Regions from separate parts of the Sphingomonas sp. GW821-FHT02B09 genome, predicted to be linked through region 2. Evidence: riboswitches for the same ligand, from Rfam matches in the RefSeq annotation. Region 2 holds a riboswitch; the other holds the start of a gene.
The links. A riboswitch is a leader RNA that binds a small molecule or an ion and turns the genes downstream of it on or off. The one in region 2 is predicted to bind thiamine pyrophosphate.
Positions count from the first base shown of each region.

Region 1 (7,404 bases), on a different contig from region 2:
TCATTCGGAGCCTGCGTGAGGACGATCGGTACAATCATCTGGAGCCACCCGGTCGCCTAGGGTAGGCGGTCGGCGGCGGCAGACAAGGCGCGACGGCCAAGTCGCTGACGAGCGTCGGGTTTCCATCAGCGACTCGGCACCAATCACTCCGCCGCCGGCAGATACACCTCCCCGCCCTTCTCGCGGAACCGCTCGCTCATGTCGGCCATGCCCGCCTCGGCCTCTTCGGCGGCGACGAAAGTGGCGACCGGCGCGTTCTGCTTGGCGGCGAATTCCCTAACCTCCTGCGTGATCTTCATCGAGCAGAATTTCGGGCCGCACATCGAACAGAAATGCGCCGTCTTGGCGCCCTCGGCAGGCAAGGTCTGGTCGTGGAACGACTCGGCGGTATCGGGGTCGAGCGACAGGTTGAACTGGTCGCGCCAGCGGAAGTCGAAGCGGGCGCGGCTCAGCGCGTCGTCGCGCAGCTTCGCGGCGGGGTGGCCCTTGGCGAGATCGGCGGCGTGCGCGGCGAGCTTGTAGGTGACGACGCCGACCTTGACGTCGTCGCGGTCGGGCAGGCCGAGATGCTCCTTGGGGGTGACGTAGCAGAGCATCGCGCAGCCGAACCAGCCGATCATCGCCGCGCCGATACCGCTGGTGATATGGTCGTAGCCCGGCGCGATATCCGTAGTGAGCGGCCCGAGCGTATAGAAAGGCGCCTCGCCGCAGACCTGGAGCTGCTTGGTCATATTCTCCTGGATCTTGTGCATCGGGACATGGCCCGGACCTTCGATCATCACCTGCACGTCCTGCGCCCAGGCGCGATGGGTCAGCTCGCCGAGCGTGTAGAGCTCGCTGAACTGCGCCTCGTCATTGGCGTCGGCGATCGAGCCGGGGCGCAGGCCGTCGCCCAGCGAATAGGCGATGTCATAGGCCCTCATGATCTCGGTGATCTCGTCGAACCGTTCGTAGAGGAACGATTCCTTGTGATGCGCGAGGCACCATTTCGCCATGATGCTGCCGCCGCGGCTGACGATGCCGGTGACGCGCTTCGCCGTCATCGGAATGTAGGGCAGGCGGACGCCGGCGTGGATGGTGAAATAGTCGACGCCCTGTTCGGCCTGTTCGATCAGCGTGTCGCGGAAGATCTCCCAGGTCAGCTCCTCGGCGATGCCGCCGACCTTTTCGAGCGCCTGATAGATCGGCACGGTGCCGATCGGCACGGGGCTGTTGCGCAGAATCCATTCGCGCGTGTCGTGGATGTTGCGGCCGGTCGACAGGTCCATCACCGTGTCGGCACCCCAGCGGATCGACCAGACGAGCTTGTCGACCTCCGCCGCGACGTTGCTCGCGACGGCGGAATTGCCGATGTTGGCGTTGATCTTGACCAGGAAGTTGCGGCCGATCGCCATCGGCTCGGATTCGGGATGGTTGATGTTCGACGGGATGATCGCGCGGCCGCGCGCGACCTCGTCGCGGACGAATTCGGGGGTGACGTAATCGGGGATCGACGCGCCGAAGCTCTCGCCGTCGCGGACATGGTCGCGCAGCATCGCGCGACCGAGATTCTCGCGGGTGGCGACATATTCCATTTCCGGAGTGACGATGCCGCGGCGGGCATAATGCATCTGGCTGACGTTGGCGCCGGCGCGCGCGCGCAACGGGCGACGGACGGCGTTGGGGAATTGCGGGACGCCGCCGGAGCGGTCGGGGCCGAGCTGGCCATTGTCTTCGGGACGCAGTTCGCGGCCATCGTAGCTTTCGACGTCGCCGCGGCTCTCGATCCACGCGCGACGCAGCTGCGGCAGGCCGGCCATGATATCGATACGCGCGGCCGGATCGGTATAGGGGCCGGAGGTGTCGTAGACGCGCAGCGGCGGCTCGCCCGAGGACGGATCGAGATGGATCTCGCGCATCGCCACGCCCAGCGGGCCGACATGGATCTTCTTCGAGCCGCGGATCGGGCCGGTGGTGACGCCAATCTCGGTACGTGCGGGAATGTCGGCCATGAGTCTCTCTCCATGAACGGAGAGCGGACGCGGATTTTCGGATGAAACCGCTCCCTCCCTCCGCCGGTATCAACCGGATCAGGTTCAGCGGGTCGAAGGCTGCGGCCTTCCTCTCAAGCGCTGCATCAGCGCTCCCCCGGGGATAATGACGATGGTGTACGCGGTTCGGCGGCAGGCGCCAAGGCAAATCCTCCCGCCGCGACAGGGGGCTATGTCATATGAACATTCGAGTGGGTCCATCGCTTTCCAAGCGCACCTCCGTCACCCCGGACTGGTTCCGGGGTCCACTCCGCGGCGAGGAGAACGGCTTGAACAGGCACGATTCTCCTGCGGACCGGTGGACCCCGGAACGAGTCCGGGGTGACGAAGAGATTGTGGACGCGGCTCGAATCTCGTTCCCACAGCCATAGGCGATAGCCCTCCCGCCAAAGGGGAGGGAGGGCGTCGGAGCGTCAGCTGGCGGCGGAGGTGCGGATGTTGCCGTTGATGCCGTTGGGGAAGAAGCCGCCCGAGCCGACCGCGGTCTTGTTGAGATAGACGATATTGAGCACCTGGCCGGTCGAGCGGCTGTAGGCGACGCCGTTGGTGTCGGTCGGCACGACGTTGGCGGTGGTGGTGTCGCCGATGCCCTGGTCGATCTCGCTGCTGCCGTCGAGGCTGTCGCGCGCGTCGGAGATCAGCCGCGCGTTGGTAAGGATCGACGAGGCGCCGGCGAGCGTCTCGGCGGGATCGACGCCCTTGCGGTAGAGCACCGAGCGGATCAGCCCGGCGTGATAGCCTTCGGTGGCGAGAATGCCGGCGGCAGCCTCGATGAACACCTTGTTGACGATCAGCGGCGAGGCGCCCTTGTAGGCCGAGACGCCGACGTCCTCGAACAGATAGGCGCCGAGCAGGAAGTTGATGTCGCTGGCATAGGGATTGAAGACATCGCTCGCGCCGACCACGCCGGCGGCGCGCGCCGCGGCGGTGAAGGCGCCGGTGGCGTCGCCGCCGATGTTGATCGCCGGCATCGCCACCGCGAAGCTGCCGAGGATGGTGCGCAGGAAGGTGACGTGGGCGATCTCGTCATTGGCGATCTCGCGCGCATATTGCGCGACGATCGGGTCCTGGAAGTTCACCTGTGCGCCGCCGGTGACGGTGCCGAGCGTGCCGACGCCGCTCATGATGCCGGTCGACAGGCCCTGGCCGAAGGCCGCCCAGCTGTAGAAGCTCGCCTCGAGATATTCGAGGTTGAGCGCGAAGTTGAGCACGTCGGCATCGGTGCCGACGGTCGGCGTCGTCGCGGTCGGCGTCGGGCTGGGGCTGCTGCTGCTGTCGCCGTCGCCACCGCAGGCGGCGAGCAGCGACAGGGCCCCCGCCGAGGCGGCGGCGCCGCCGGCGTAGCGCAGGAAGTTGCGGCGTTCGGCGCGGCGGTCGGCGATCGCGTCGAGGATCGTGTCGGTCGGAAGGTCGGTCATCGGGTCTATCCCCTGGAAGCTTTGAAAACGGACGGCGGGATCAGGAGGCGGTTGCCGCCTTGATGGTGCCGTTGAGGCCGGCGGGGAAGAAGCCGCCCGCGCTCGCCGCCGCGGCGTTGAGATAGACGATGTTGAGCACCTGATTGGGGGTGCGGCTGTAGACGATGCTGTTGGCGTCGGCCGGCACGATGTTGGACACCGGGAAGGTCGGCACCGGGGTGGGCGTCGCGGTCGGGGTCGGCGTGGGGGTCGGCGTCGGCGTCGCGGTGGCGGTCGCGGTGGGCGTCGGCGTCGGCACGGTCTGGCCCGGCGCGGCGGTGAGACCCGGCGTGATGCCCTGGTCGATGTCGGTGCCGCCGTCGAGGCTGTCGCGCGCGTCGGAGATCGCGCTGGCGCTGGTGATCAGTGCCGAGCCGGCGACCGAGCCGCGACGGAACAGCTCGCCGCGGATCGTCGCGGCATGATAGGCCTCGACCGCGAGGATACCGGCGGCGGCCTCGATATAGGTCTTGGTGAGCAGCGGCGCGGCGCCCTTGTAGGCGGTGACGCCGACGTCCTCGAACAGATAGGCGCCGAGCAGGAAATTCTCCTCGCTGCCATATTGGTTGAAGGTCTGGCCCGCGGCGATCAGCTTGGCGGCGACCGCGGCGGCGGAGAAGGCGCTGTTCGGGCCGACCGACAGGTCGAGCGCCGGCTGCGCGATCGCGCTGCTGCCCAGCGCGGTGCGCAGATAGGTGACGTGCGCGACCTCGTCGGCGGCGATCTCGCGCGCATAGCGGGCAAGGACCGGGTCGCTGAATGTCACCGCGGCGCCGCCGCTGACGTTCGCCGTGCCCGGCGTGCCCGTGCCGGTGAGCAGATTGGCGGCGAGGCCGGCGCCGCCGGTGGCGAAGGCGTAGAATTGCGCCTCGAGATATTCGAGGTTGAGCGCGAAATTGAGGATGTCCTGATCGGAATAGGTCGTCGTCTGCGCCTCGGCGGCGCCGGCGAGGCCCAGCGCCGACGCGCCCGCGGCGGTGACCGCCATCGCGCCCATCGCGGTGCGGAAGAAGTCGCGGCGTTCGGTGCGGCGCTGGACGCGGGCGTCGAGCGCCGCTGCGAGGGCGCTGTCGGTATCGGTTCGGGCGGTCATTACTCGGGTTCTCCCCACGCGCGGGCGGTCTTGCGGCGGCCCAGGATGGCCTTGCCGTTCCGCATCCGGCGGGAGGCGTCAAGCCCGGACGCGGCGGAAATCGGCGGCAGCGCGACGGAAGGGCGTGACCGCGCATAAAAAATCCTCCCCCGACGCGAAATCGAGGGAGGACCCTGTGCCGGCCGGCGTGGAAGGGAACGCCGGCCAACTCTTGGAACGTCGGGCTCAGCCGAGGCCGACGGTGAAGGCCGGATTGGGATTGTTGGTGCCCGCCGGGAAGAAGCCGCCGCGGGTGCGGTTGGCGCCGGTCGCGTTGAGATAGGCGATGTTGTGCACCTGCTGGACGCTGCGGCTGTAGGCGATGCCGTTGCTGTCGGTCGGCACGATGTTCGACACGGCATTGGCCGCGCCGATGTTGGTGCCGGCGATGCCCTGGTCGTCGTCGCCATTGGTGCCGCCGGTAGTGCCGTCGAGCAGATCGCGCGCGTCCGAGATCTTGGTGGTCGCGGTGATCAGGTCGGCGTTGGTGACGCCGCGGGTGTAGAGGATCGTGCGGACGAGGCCGGCATGATAGGCCTCCGCCGCGAGGATGCCCGCCGCCGCTTCGAGATACATCGACGAGATGACCGGCGAGGCGCCCTTATAGGCGGTGACGCCGATATCCTCGAAGATATAGGCGCCGAGCAGGAAGTTGGTCGGGCTGGCATAGGGATCGAACAGGCCGTTCGAGGCGACGACGCCGGCGGCGCGCGCCGCCGCGGTGAACGCACCGGTCGCGGTTCCCGAGATGTCGATCGCCGGCTGGGCGACCGCGGCACTGCCGAGCGCGGCGCGCAGGAAGGTGACGTGGGCGATCTCATCCTGCGCGATCTCGCGCGCATATTGACCGATCAGCGGGTCGGAGGTGAAATTGACCGCGCGCGGGAAGCCGTCGCCCGAGCCGGTGATGACCGACCCCTGCGTGCCCGTACCGGTGAGCAGCGACGCCGACAGGCCGGTGCCGAACGCGGCATAACTGTAGAATTGCGCCTCGAGATATTCGAGGTTGAGCGCGAAGTTGAGCACCGCGACGTCGGTGCTGACCGAGGTCGCAGTCGGCGTCGGCGTCGGAAACGGCACCGACATATTGTCGTCGTCGTCACCGCAGGCGGCGAGCAGCGACAGGCCGCCGACCGCGGCGACGCCGGTCGCGGCGGTCTTCATGAACGCGCGGCGGGCCTTGCGGCGCGCGGCGGTTGCCTCGACGATGGCGAGGACGGAGAGTTCCTTGGTCATATATCCACCCCTGCTCAGTTCGCGGCGCTGCTGCGCAGCCCGCTGTTCCCGTTGTTGATGCCGTTCGGGAAGAACCCGCCCGCGGTCACCGATCGGGGATTGAGATAGACGATGTTGAGCACCTGCGCCGGCGTCCGGCTGAACGCGAGGCCGTTGGGATCGAGCGGCACGATGTTCGAGGTCGTGCCCGCATTGGTCGTCGTCGCGGCGATGCCCTGGTCGAGATCGGTGCCGCCGTCGACCGAATCGCGCAGGTTGGAGATCGCCGTGGTCGCGGCGACGTTGTTCTGCGCGGTGGTGATCGTCGGGGTCGCGACGCCGCGCGCATAGAGCGCGGTGCGCACGATCGCGGCATGATAGGCCTCCACCGCGAGGATGCCGGCGGCCGCCTCGAGATAGGTCTTGTTGTTGAACAGCGCGCCCGCCGCGCCCTTGTAGGCGGTGACGCCGACATCCTCGAAGATGAAGGCCGCCTGCAGGAAGCTGTCGTCGTTTGCATAGGGGTCGAAGCCGGTCAGCGCCGGGGTGGTGCTGGCGGCAGCCGCGGCGAAGGCACCGCCGGCGGCACCCGAGATGTCGATCTGCGGCTGGGCGGCGATCAGCGCGTCGCTGGTGCCGGTGCCGCGGATCGCGGCGCGCAGGAAGGTGACGTGCGCCACTTCGTCCGCGGCGATCTCACGCGCATAAGCGGCGATGCCGCGGTCGCTGAACTGCACCTGGCGGGCCGAGCCGGTGCCGGTGCCGGTCACCACCGTGCCCTGCGTGCCGACGCCGCCGGTCAGCAGGTTGGCGGGCAGGCCGGTGCCGAAGGCGGCATAGCTGTAGAATTGCGCTTCGAGATATTCGAGGTTGAGCGCGAAGTTGAGCACGTCGACCTCGGTCACCGCGGTCTGCGCCGCCGCCTCGCCGGCGATCGACATCGCCGCCGCGCCGGCTGCGGTCACCGCCGCCATGCCCATCGCGTTCTTGAAGAATCCGCGCCGTTCCTCGCGTCGCCGCGCCCGGGCGTCGAACGCCTCGATGATCTGGTCCGTCTGGGTCATCGTCAGCAACCTCCCTCACCTTCATGCGGTCTTCCGTCATCGCCGCATGCTATCGACGGGCGACCGGTAGACCTGTGGCGAGCTACGTTGCCGGGTCGTGGAAAGATGCGCGGGGGCCGAAACAAAATGTCGGTTTTGCAAAATGATCCGACATGGTCGGAATGTTGGCCGCAGGATATTGCCGGGAGGCTTGCGTACGGTTAGCCCTTGGCCGTGCCTCCCGCCGCCCCCTCCAGCCCCCAGGCGGCCCGTACGATCCTGGTCGAGGCGCTGATCCGCACCGGCGAGGAGGACCGCGACGCCTTCCGCACCGTCTACCGTCTGACCTCGGCGAAGCTTTTCGGCATATGCCTGCGTATCTGCGAAGACAGGCAAGGCGCCGAGGACGTGCTGCACGACGTATATCTCACCATCTGGCACCGCGCGGGGGCCTATCAGCCGGGACGGGCGAGCCCGATCTCGTGGCTGGCGACGATCGCGCGCAACCGGGCAATCGACTGGCGCCG
Region 1 covers NZ_JBWKVV010000002.1:190,061-197,464, forward strand. Annotated here, with positions in the region: gene AC07U4_RS08775 (hypothetical protein) at 1-38, opposite strand, end outside; gene thiC (phosphomethylpyrimidine synthase ThiC) at 144-1,991, opposite strand; TPP riboswitch at 2,030-2,139, opposite strand; gene AC07U4_RS08785 (ferritin-like domain-containing protein) at 2,444-3,448, opposite strand; gene AC07U4_RS08790 (ferritin-like domain-containing protein) at 3,489-4,580, opposite strand; gene AC07U4_RS08795 (ferritin-like domain-containing protein) at 4,806-5,855, opposite strand; gene AC07U4_RS08800 (ferritin-like domain-containing protein) at 5,870-6,898, opposite strand; gene AC07U4_RS08805 (sigma-70 family RNA polymerase sigma factor) at 7,112-7,404, shown strand, end outside.
Region 1: it holds a riboswitch for thiamine pyrophosphate, as region 2 does, so the genes downstream of both, thiC (phosphomethylpyrimidine synthase ThiC) here and AC07U4_RS15225 (TonB-dependent receptor) in region 2, are expected to answer to the same signal.

Region 2 (7,404 bases):
TGCCGGCATGGCTGGCGGCGATCCGTGCGCGGGCCGAGGCGTTCGCCGGGGTCGCCTCGGGGAGCTTCGTGCAGGCACTGCTGATCCGCTACGATCCGGGTGCGGGGATCGGCTGGCATCGCGACCGGCCGCATTTCGATCATGTCGTCGGCATTTCGCTAGGAGCGGCGGCGGCGATGCGCTTCCGCCGCCGGACGGGCGAGCGGTTCGCGCGGGTCGCTGCACCGCTGCCGCCGCGCGGCATCTACCACCTCCACGGCGAGGCGCGCCACGACTGGGAGCATAGCATCGCCGCGATGACCGAGACGCGCTGGTCGATCACGCTGCGCAGCCTGTCCGAGCGCGGGCGCCGGATGCTCGCCGCCGGGGATGGCGCGTGACGACCCCCGATTTCGTCGTGATCGACGTCGAGACCGCCTGTTCGCGGGTGAGCAGCATCTGCCAGATCGGCATCGTCGGCTTCCGCGACGGCCGCGAGGTCTTCGCCTATGAGACCTTGCTCGATCCGTGCGACGATTTTCATGCGATGAACACGCGCATCCACGGCATCGCCGCGCATCACGTGATCGGCCAGCCGACCTTCGCGCACGTCCACGCCGACATCGACCGCCATCTGACCGGCCGCGTCACCGTCGCCCATTCCTATTTCGACAAGGGCGCGCTCGCCGCGGCTTGCCGCGTCCATGACCGGGCGATGATCGAGACGGTCTGGCTGGACAGCGTGCGGGTCGCCAAACGCGCCTGGCCCGAACTGCCCAACCACAAGCTCGGCGGCCTCGCGCGCTATCTCGGCATCGCCCACCGCCACCATGACGCGCTGAGCGACGCGCGCGCCGCCGGCTGGGTGATCGTCAAGGCGATCGACCATACCGGCCTGTCGCTCGCCGACTGGCTGGCCCCGCCGCGCAAGCCGCAGCCGCCGCCCCGCGCCGCGCCGGCGGGGCCGCTGAAGGGCGAGCGGATCGTCGTCGTCGGCGAGGCGCGCGACGGGGCAATCGCGCAGGCGCTCGCCGCGCAGGGCGGCACGATCATGTCGGCGGTCGGGCTGACGACGACGATGGTGGTCGTCGCCGATCATCTGCCCGATGCGCGCGCGCCGCGCGCGAGCGCCGAGATGGACAAGGCCGCGGCGGCGCGGCGGGCCGGCCGGGCGATCCGAATCGTGTCGGCGCGGACGCCGGGCCTGCTCGACGACGCTGCCGGGGCCATTGTTGGCGGCTGAGGGGTTGAGCCGTGGACGACGGGGCGCTTCCGCGCTCCCGAACCGCGAAGGACGTCTCATGGTAAAATCGATCTCCGGCATCGTAAGCGCGATCAACACCGCCGTCGGCAAGGCCAAGCAGAATGCCGACGATCCGTCGCTGCACGAAGAGGGCGCCGAACAGGAAGCGCGCGGCACCAAGCAGCAGGCCGACGCCAGGAAGAAGTAGGCGTATGCGCGTTCGCCGGCGGGGTCAGCCCTGCCGGTGGCCGCCCGCCCGGCGCCATTGCCGATAGCCGAGGACGGCGAGCCCGACCATCGCCGCATAGAGGCCGGCGGTCGGCAGCAAATCCTTCCAGACGAACATGCCGACGTAACAGACGTCGACCACGATCCACAGCAGCCAGCTCGCGGCGTGGCGGCGCCCGGTCCAATATTGCGCGACGAGGCTGAAGCTGCTCAGTGTCGCGTCCATCCAGGGCAGCGCCGCGTCGGTATGGTGGCTGGTCAGCCAGCCGATGCTCACCGCCCCCACCGCGCCCGCCGCCAGCCCCGCCAGCACCTGCGCCGGCCGCAGCGGCGCCACCACCACCTCGCCCTCGCTATCGGTCCCCCGCGCCCAGGCGACCCAGCCGTAGACGATCGCGATCGCGAACAGCAGTTGCAGCACCATGTCGGCGTACAGCCGCACGTCGAGGAACAGCTTCGCGTATAGCGCGCAGGCGAGCAGATTGACCGGCCAGCACAGCATGCGCCGCCGCGCGGTCAGCCAGATTCCGGCGAAGCTGACGACCACCGCGACGATCTCCAGCGGCGTCATGGCTTGGCCTCGCCGATCCGGCGCAGCAAAGCCTGCCCCGCGGCGGAGAAGAACCACGCGGCATGGCCGATGGCATAGCCGTCCCAGGTCAGCGCCGCGGCGGCGGGATCGGCGACCACCGCGGTGAAATAGTCGATCTCCGACAAAGCGAATTCGAGGTGGACGAGCGGCAGCAGCCGGACGATCGCGGCGATATCGGCGGCGGCGAGCGGGACGCGCGATGCATAGCCGGCGAGCAGCGCCAGCGCCGCCGCGGAATCGGCGATGTCGTCGCCCTGCGGCAGGTCGAGCCAGCGGATCGCGCTGCGTTCGATCGCGGTTGCAATATCGTGCACCGCGCAGGTGCGATCGGCGAGGCCGAAGTCGATCACCGTCCGCACGCTGCCGTCGTCCGTCCAGAGCAGGTTCGACGGATGCCAGTCGTTATGCGTCCACAGCGGCGGCTGATCCGCCAGCACCGCGGGCAGGCCATCGCCGAGCGTCGCGAACAGCGCGCCGAGCTGCGCCCGCCACGGCCGCGTCGTCAGGAAGGCGGCGAGCGCCGGCCGGGCGGCGACATAGGCCTCGGCCGCGGCGAGCGGATCGCGTGCCGGCAGGATGGTCAGGCTGGCGACCAGCGGCTGCGCCCGGCGCGCAGGGGCGGCGAATCCGGCCGCGGCGAGGTGCAGCCGCGCCAGCGCGACGCCGGCGGCATGCGCCTGCGCGTGCGAGAAGAACGGCGTCCACGACAGGCGGTCGCGGTAGAGATCGGCGCCCGGCGCCTGCCGGTGCGCTTCGTAGCGCCACGCGTCGATCGCGATTGCGGTCGCACCGTCGGCCGTCGCGAGGACCTCCGGCACCGATAGGCCGGCCGCGGCGAGATGCGCGATGAACGCATGTTCCTCGGCCAGCCCCGCGATCGACCGCAGCCGGTGGTGATGCCGCTTGAGCAGGACGGTGCCCGTCCCGGTCCGGACCAAGGCTGCCGCCGAGAAGGGGCGCGGCGAATGCCAGTGCAGCCCGGTCGGCGGCCCCGCCGCCGGAAAGCGCGCCAGTACCGCGGCGGCCTCGCCGGTGGTGATCGCCGGCCAGGTCGGCGCCTCCAGCGCCTGCCCCATGCCGTGCACCAGATGACCGGCGGGCGTCATCGCCTCAGAACGCGCGCGAGAGGGTCGCCATCACCGCGGCGCCGCTGCCGATATAATAAGCGGGTGCCTGACCGGCGATGACGGTGCCGTTGCGGCCGATGGTGTCCTGCGCATTGGTCGTCACCGCCTGAACGCCGGCGAGCACGTGCGGATCGGTGACGTTGATCGCGTTGACGCGCAGGTCGGTGCGCTTGCCGTCGAGCCACTCGGCCAGATGCACGCCGATCGACAGGTCGAGCGTCGCATAGCCCTTGATGCGCTCGTCGTTCATGAAGGTGGCATATTGCCGGCCGAGATATTTCGACGCGATGCTGCCGAAGACGCGACCGTCGTCATAGGTACCGCCCGCGCCGAACTGCACCGTCGGGCTCGACACCGCATGCCGGCCGCGCGTCGGCAGGAAGTCGCCGCCGACCGGCAGATCGTCGTCGAGCCGCGCATGCAGATACTCGCCCGACACATAGAGGCTGACCGCGGCGACCGGGCGATAGTCGATCTCGGCATCGACGCCATAAGAGGTCTGTCCGCCGGCGTTGAGCGTCGCATTGACCTGCGCGCCGCCCTGATCGACCACCGTCGCGAGCTGTCGGTTGCGGAATTTATAGTGGAAGCCAGTCACCGAGGCCGAGACCGCTTCGCCGATGAAGCGATAGCCAATCTCTTCCGACACCGAATATTCGTTCTTGAGCGCGTTGCTGCCCTGCACGACCAGCGCTCCGCCGGCATAGCTGTTGTACAGCGTGAATTCGTTGGGCGTGCGGAAGTTGGTGGTGACGTTGGCGAAGAGCTGTTGCCGGTCGTCGAGCCGGTAATGGATCGCGGCGCGCGGCAGCGCGGCGAAACTGTCGATCCGCACCTTGTCCTGCGGCCCGGGCAGATAGTTGCGGCCGTTGCGCAGCACGTCGACGCCCTTGAACCCGACGTCGACCGTCAGCCGCGGCGCGACGGCGACGCTGTCGGCGAGGAAAAAGCTCTTGGTGACGGTGACGGTGCGCTGGTTCTCATAGGCGAGCAGGCGGCCGTCGGCGGTGCGGATCGCTTTGGCGCGATAGCCCCAGCGGTCGGTCGGCCGACCATCGGCATCGATGCTGGTATAGGATTGGGTGACGCGATCGGTGCCGTAATCGAACCACAGCCCGGCGGTGATCCGGTGGCTGCCGGCCTGCAGCGTCAGCTTGGCGACGCTGCCGGCGCGGAACTGGTCGCCGGTATAATTGCCGAGCACCGTCGCGACGCCGTCGACTGCGCCGGGCAGCGCGATCGGCTGCGCCAGCTCCTCGGTGCCGAGGAAATTGCCGGTGGTGGTGAGCTGCGTGCCATAAGGCGAATTGCCGTAGCCGAATTGCGCATAACTGGTGCTGTCGAACGTCAGGCGCTCGCCGAGCACGAGATGCACCGGCGCCGAGGCGTAAAGATTGCGGAACGGCGCGCGATAGAGCCGCCAGTAATCGGTGGCGCCCGGCGTGTAGCGCTTGGCGTAGTTGAAGCCGCGGCCCTGCGCCTGCCATTCGGCGAGCGTCGGGCTGGGGTAACTCGAGGAATTGGCGTCGTTGAACGACAGCGCGAGGCTGGCGCGATTGCCCGCGCCCCATTCGTTGAGCAGCTTCGCGTCGATATGCTGGCGCGTGTCGAAGCCGGCGCCGCGCCAATTGTCCGCACGCGTGTTGGAATAGGACAGGAAGGCCTTGAGTCCGGTGCCGCCGATCGTCCCGCTGTCGATCCGCACGAAGCCGCGCCGCGCCGCATAGCTGCCGAGCGACAGATCGACGAGACCACCCGCCCGGGCCTTGGGATCGTCGAGCGCCAGCGACAGCAATCCGCCGGCACCGCCCAGCGTCGGCGAATCGATGTCGACCGACCCCTGCGCGATCGATATCCGCCGGAGGTTGCCGGGGTCGGCGAACTGTGACGGGTACGCGTAATAATAACCGATGTCGTTCTGCGGCGCGCCTTCCATCAGCACGCCGATCTCGTCCTGCCCCAGCCCGCGCAGCGTCAGGCTGGAACTGGTCGACAGGCCGTAGGGATCGCTCGACGCGACATTGGCGCCGGGCAGCAAGGTGACGAGCTGGAAGGCGTTGAGCGTCGGCGCCTGTTTGACGATGAAGTCGGCCGAGATCGCGCTCTGGCTCTTCGGCGCCTGTTGGTCGGGCAGCAGCCCGGCGGGATCGGGATGGCCGACGACGCGGATCTCGGCGGGTTCGGCGGTCTGCGCCGCGGCGGGTGCCGCCAGCAGCAGCACCGGCACCCCCAGCGCGAGCCAGGATCGCGCGGGTCGCATGTCGGAACGGGAAACAAGAGCCGAAATCGTTCGCATCCACTTCATCGGAGGAACGACGGCGCACCGCAGACCCTCCCTACGCCGGTATCACCCGGATCAGGTTCAGCGGGTCATGGGCTGCTGCCCATTTCTCAGCCGCGCGTCAGCGGCCCCCCGGGGATGGCCCGGCTTAGGCGATCCCGCGGGGTAGCGATAGGGGGCTCGATTACAGCGCCAGATCGGGGTGGCGGTCGGCCTTGACGCGGGTGGCGGCGGGGCGCGGCCGGGTGGCGACATGGACCGCAGGCGGCGGCGTCGTCAGTTGCAGCGCGTCGCTGGTCTGCGCCCATTCCTGCGCGAGCAGGTCGGGATGATCGTTGAGCGCGATCCCGTAGGACGGCACGATCTTGCGCAGGCCGTCCTGCCACGCCGGAGTCGCGAGCCGCTTGGGGAAGACCGTCTTGAGCAGGTTCAGCATGATCGCCGGCGCGGTCGACGCCCCCGGCGACGCGCCGAGCAGCGCCGCGATCGAGCCGTCCTTCGAAGCGACGATCTCCGTCCCCAGCTTGAGCACGCCGCCCTTCTCGGGATCGCGCTTGATGATCTGCACGCGCTGGCCGGCCTGCCACAGCTTCCAGTCTTCCGCGCGCGCACCGGGCAGATATTCGCGCAGCGCCTTCAGCCGGTCCTCGTCGGACATCATCAACTGGCCGGCGAGATATTCGACGAGGTCGAAATTGTCCCAGCCGACCGCCATCATCGGGCGGAAATTGTCGAGCGTCACCGACGCCGGCAGGTCGAAATAGGAGCCGTGCTTGAGGAACTTGGTCGAGAAGGTGGCGAACGGCCCGAACAGCAAGGCGCGGCGCTTGTCGAAATAGCGCGTGTCGAGATGCGGCACCGACATCGGCGGCGAGCCGACCGCGGCCTTGCCATAGACCTTGGCGAGGTGACGGTCGGCGATCTCGGGCTTTTCGGAGACGAGGAACGAGCCGCCGACCGGGAAACCGGCGTAATTGTCGGCTTCGGGAATCCCCGAGGCCTGCAGGATCGGCAGCGCACCGCCACCGGCGCCGGCGAAGACGAAGCGCGCGTTGATGATCCTTTTGCCGCCGCCGTTGGTCGCCTCGGCGGTGACGCGCCAGCTCTTGTCCGCATTGCGTTCGAGCTTGCGCACCTCGTGGCCGCTGGTCAGCGTCACGCCCGGCTGGCGGCTGAGCGACGTGATATATTGCCGCGTCACCTCGCCCCAGTCGCAATCGGTGCCGAGCGGCGAGCGCGTCGCCGCCAGCGGCAGGCCGCCGCTGCGCCCCTCCATCATCAGTGGCACCCATTGGCCGATCTGATGCGGATCGGTGGTGAACTCCATCCCCGAGAACAACGGGCTGGCGCCGAGCGCCGCATGCCGCTTGCGCAGGAATTCGACGTTCTCGCGGCCCCACACCAGATTCATGTGCGGCGTCGAGTTGATGAAGGCGCGCGGGTCGCTGAGCACCCCGGCGCGGAGCTGGTGGCTGAGGAACTGGCGGGTGATCTGCCATTGCTCGTTGATCTCGATCGCCTTGGCGATCTCGACGCGGCCGTCGGCGGCGTTGACCGGCGTATAGTTGAGCTCGCACAGCGCCGAATGGCCGGTGCCGGCGTTGTTCCAGCCATCGGAACTCTCGCCGGCGGCGCGGTCGAGCCGCTCGACCATCTCGATCGTCCACGTCGGTTCGAGCTGGCGCAGCAGCACGCCGAGCGTCGCGCTCATGATGCCGCCGCCGATCAGCAGCACGTCGACGCTCTGTTCGCTGCGCGCCTGCGCACGCGCCGCCGCCGGCAGCAGCGAGGCGCCCCCCGCGGCGGCGACCGCGCCGATCAGCCCGCGGCGGGTGACGGCGGCAGCCGGGAGGGTCGACGTGTCGGCGGTCGGGGCCAGCTCGCGGGGGTCGGAGTGCATCGCATGATCCTTCTGCAGCCGCTTGCGGTACGACGTCGCGGCAGGACGCGGATC
Region 2 covers NZ_JBWKVV010000003.1:171,056-178,459, reverse strand. Annotated here, with positions in the region: gene AC07U4_RS15250 (alpha-ketoglutarate-dependent dioxygenase AlkB) at 1-380, shown strand, start outside; gene AC07U4_RS15245 (exonuclease domain-containing protein) at 377-1,222, shown strand; gene AC07U4_RS15240 (CsbD family protein) at 1,281-1,430, shown strand; gene pnuC (nicotinamide riboside transporter PnuC) at 1,455-2,021, opposite strand; gene AC07U4_RS15230 (phosphotransferase enzyme family protein) at 2,018-3,148, opposite strand; gene AC07U4_RS15225 (TonB-dependent receptor) at 3,153-5,429, opposite strand; TPP riboswitch at 5,486-5,595, opposite strand; gene mqo (malate dehydrogenase (quinone)) at 5,635-7,350, opposite strand.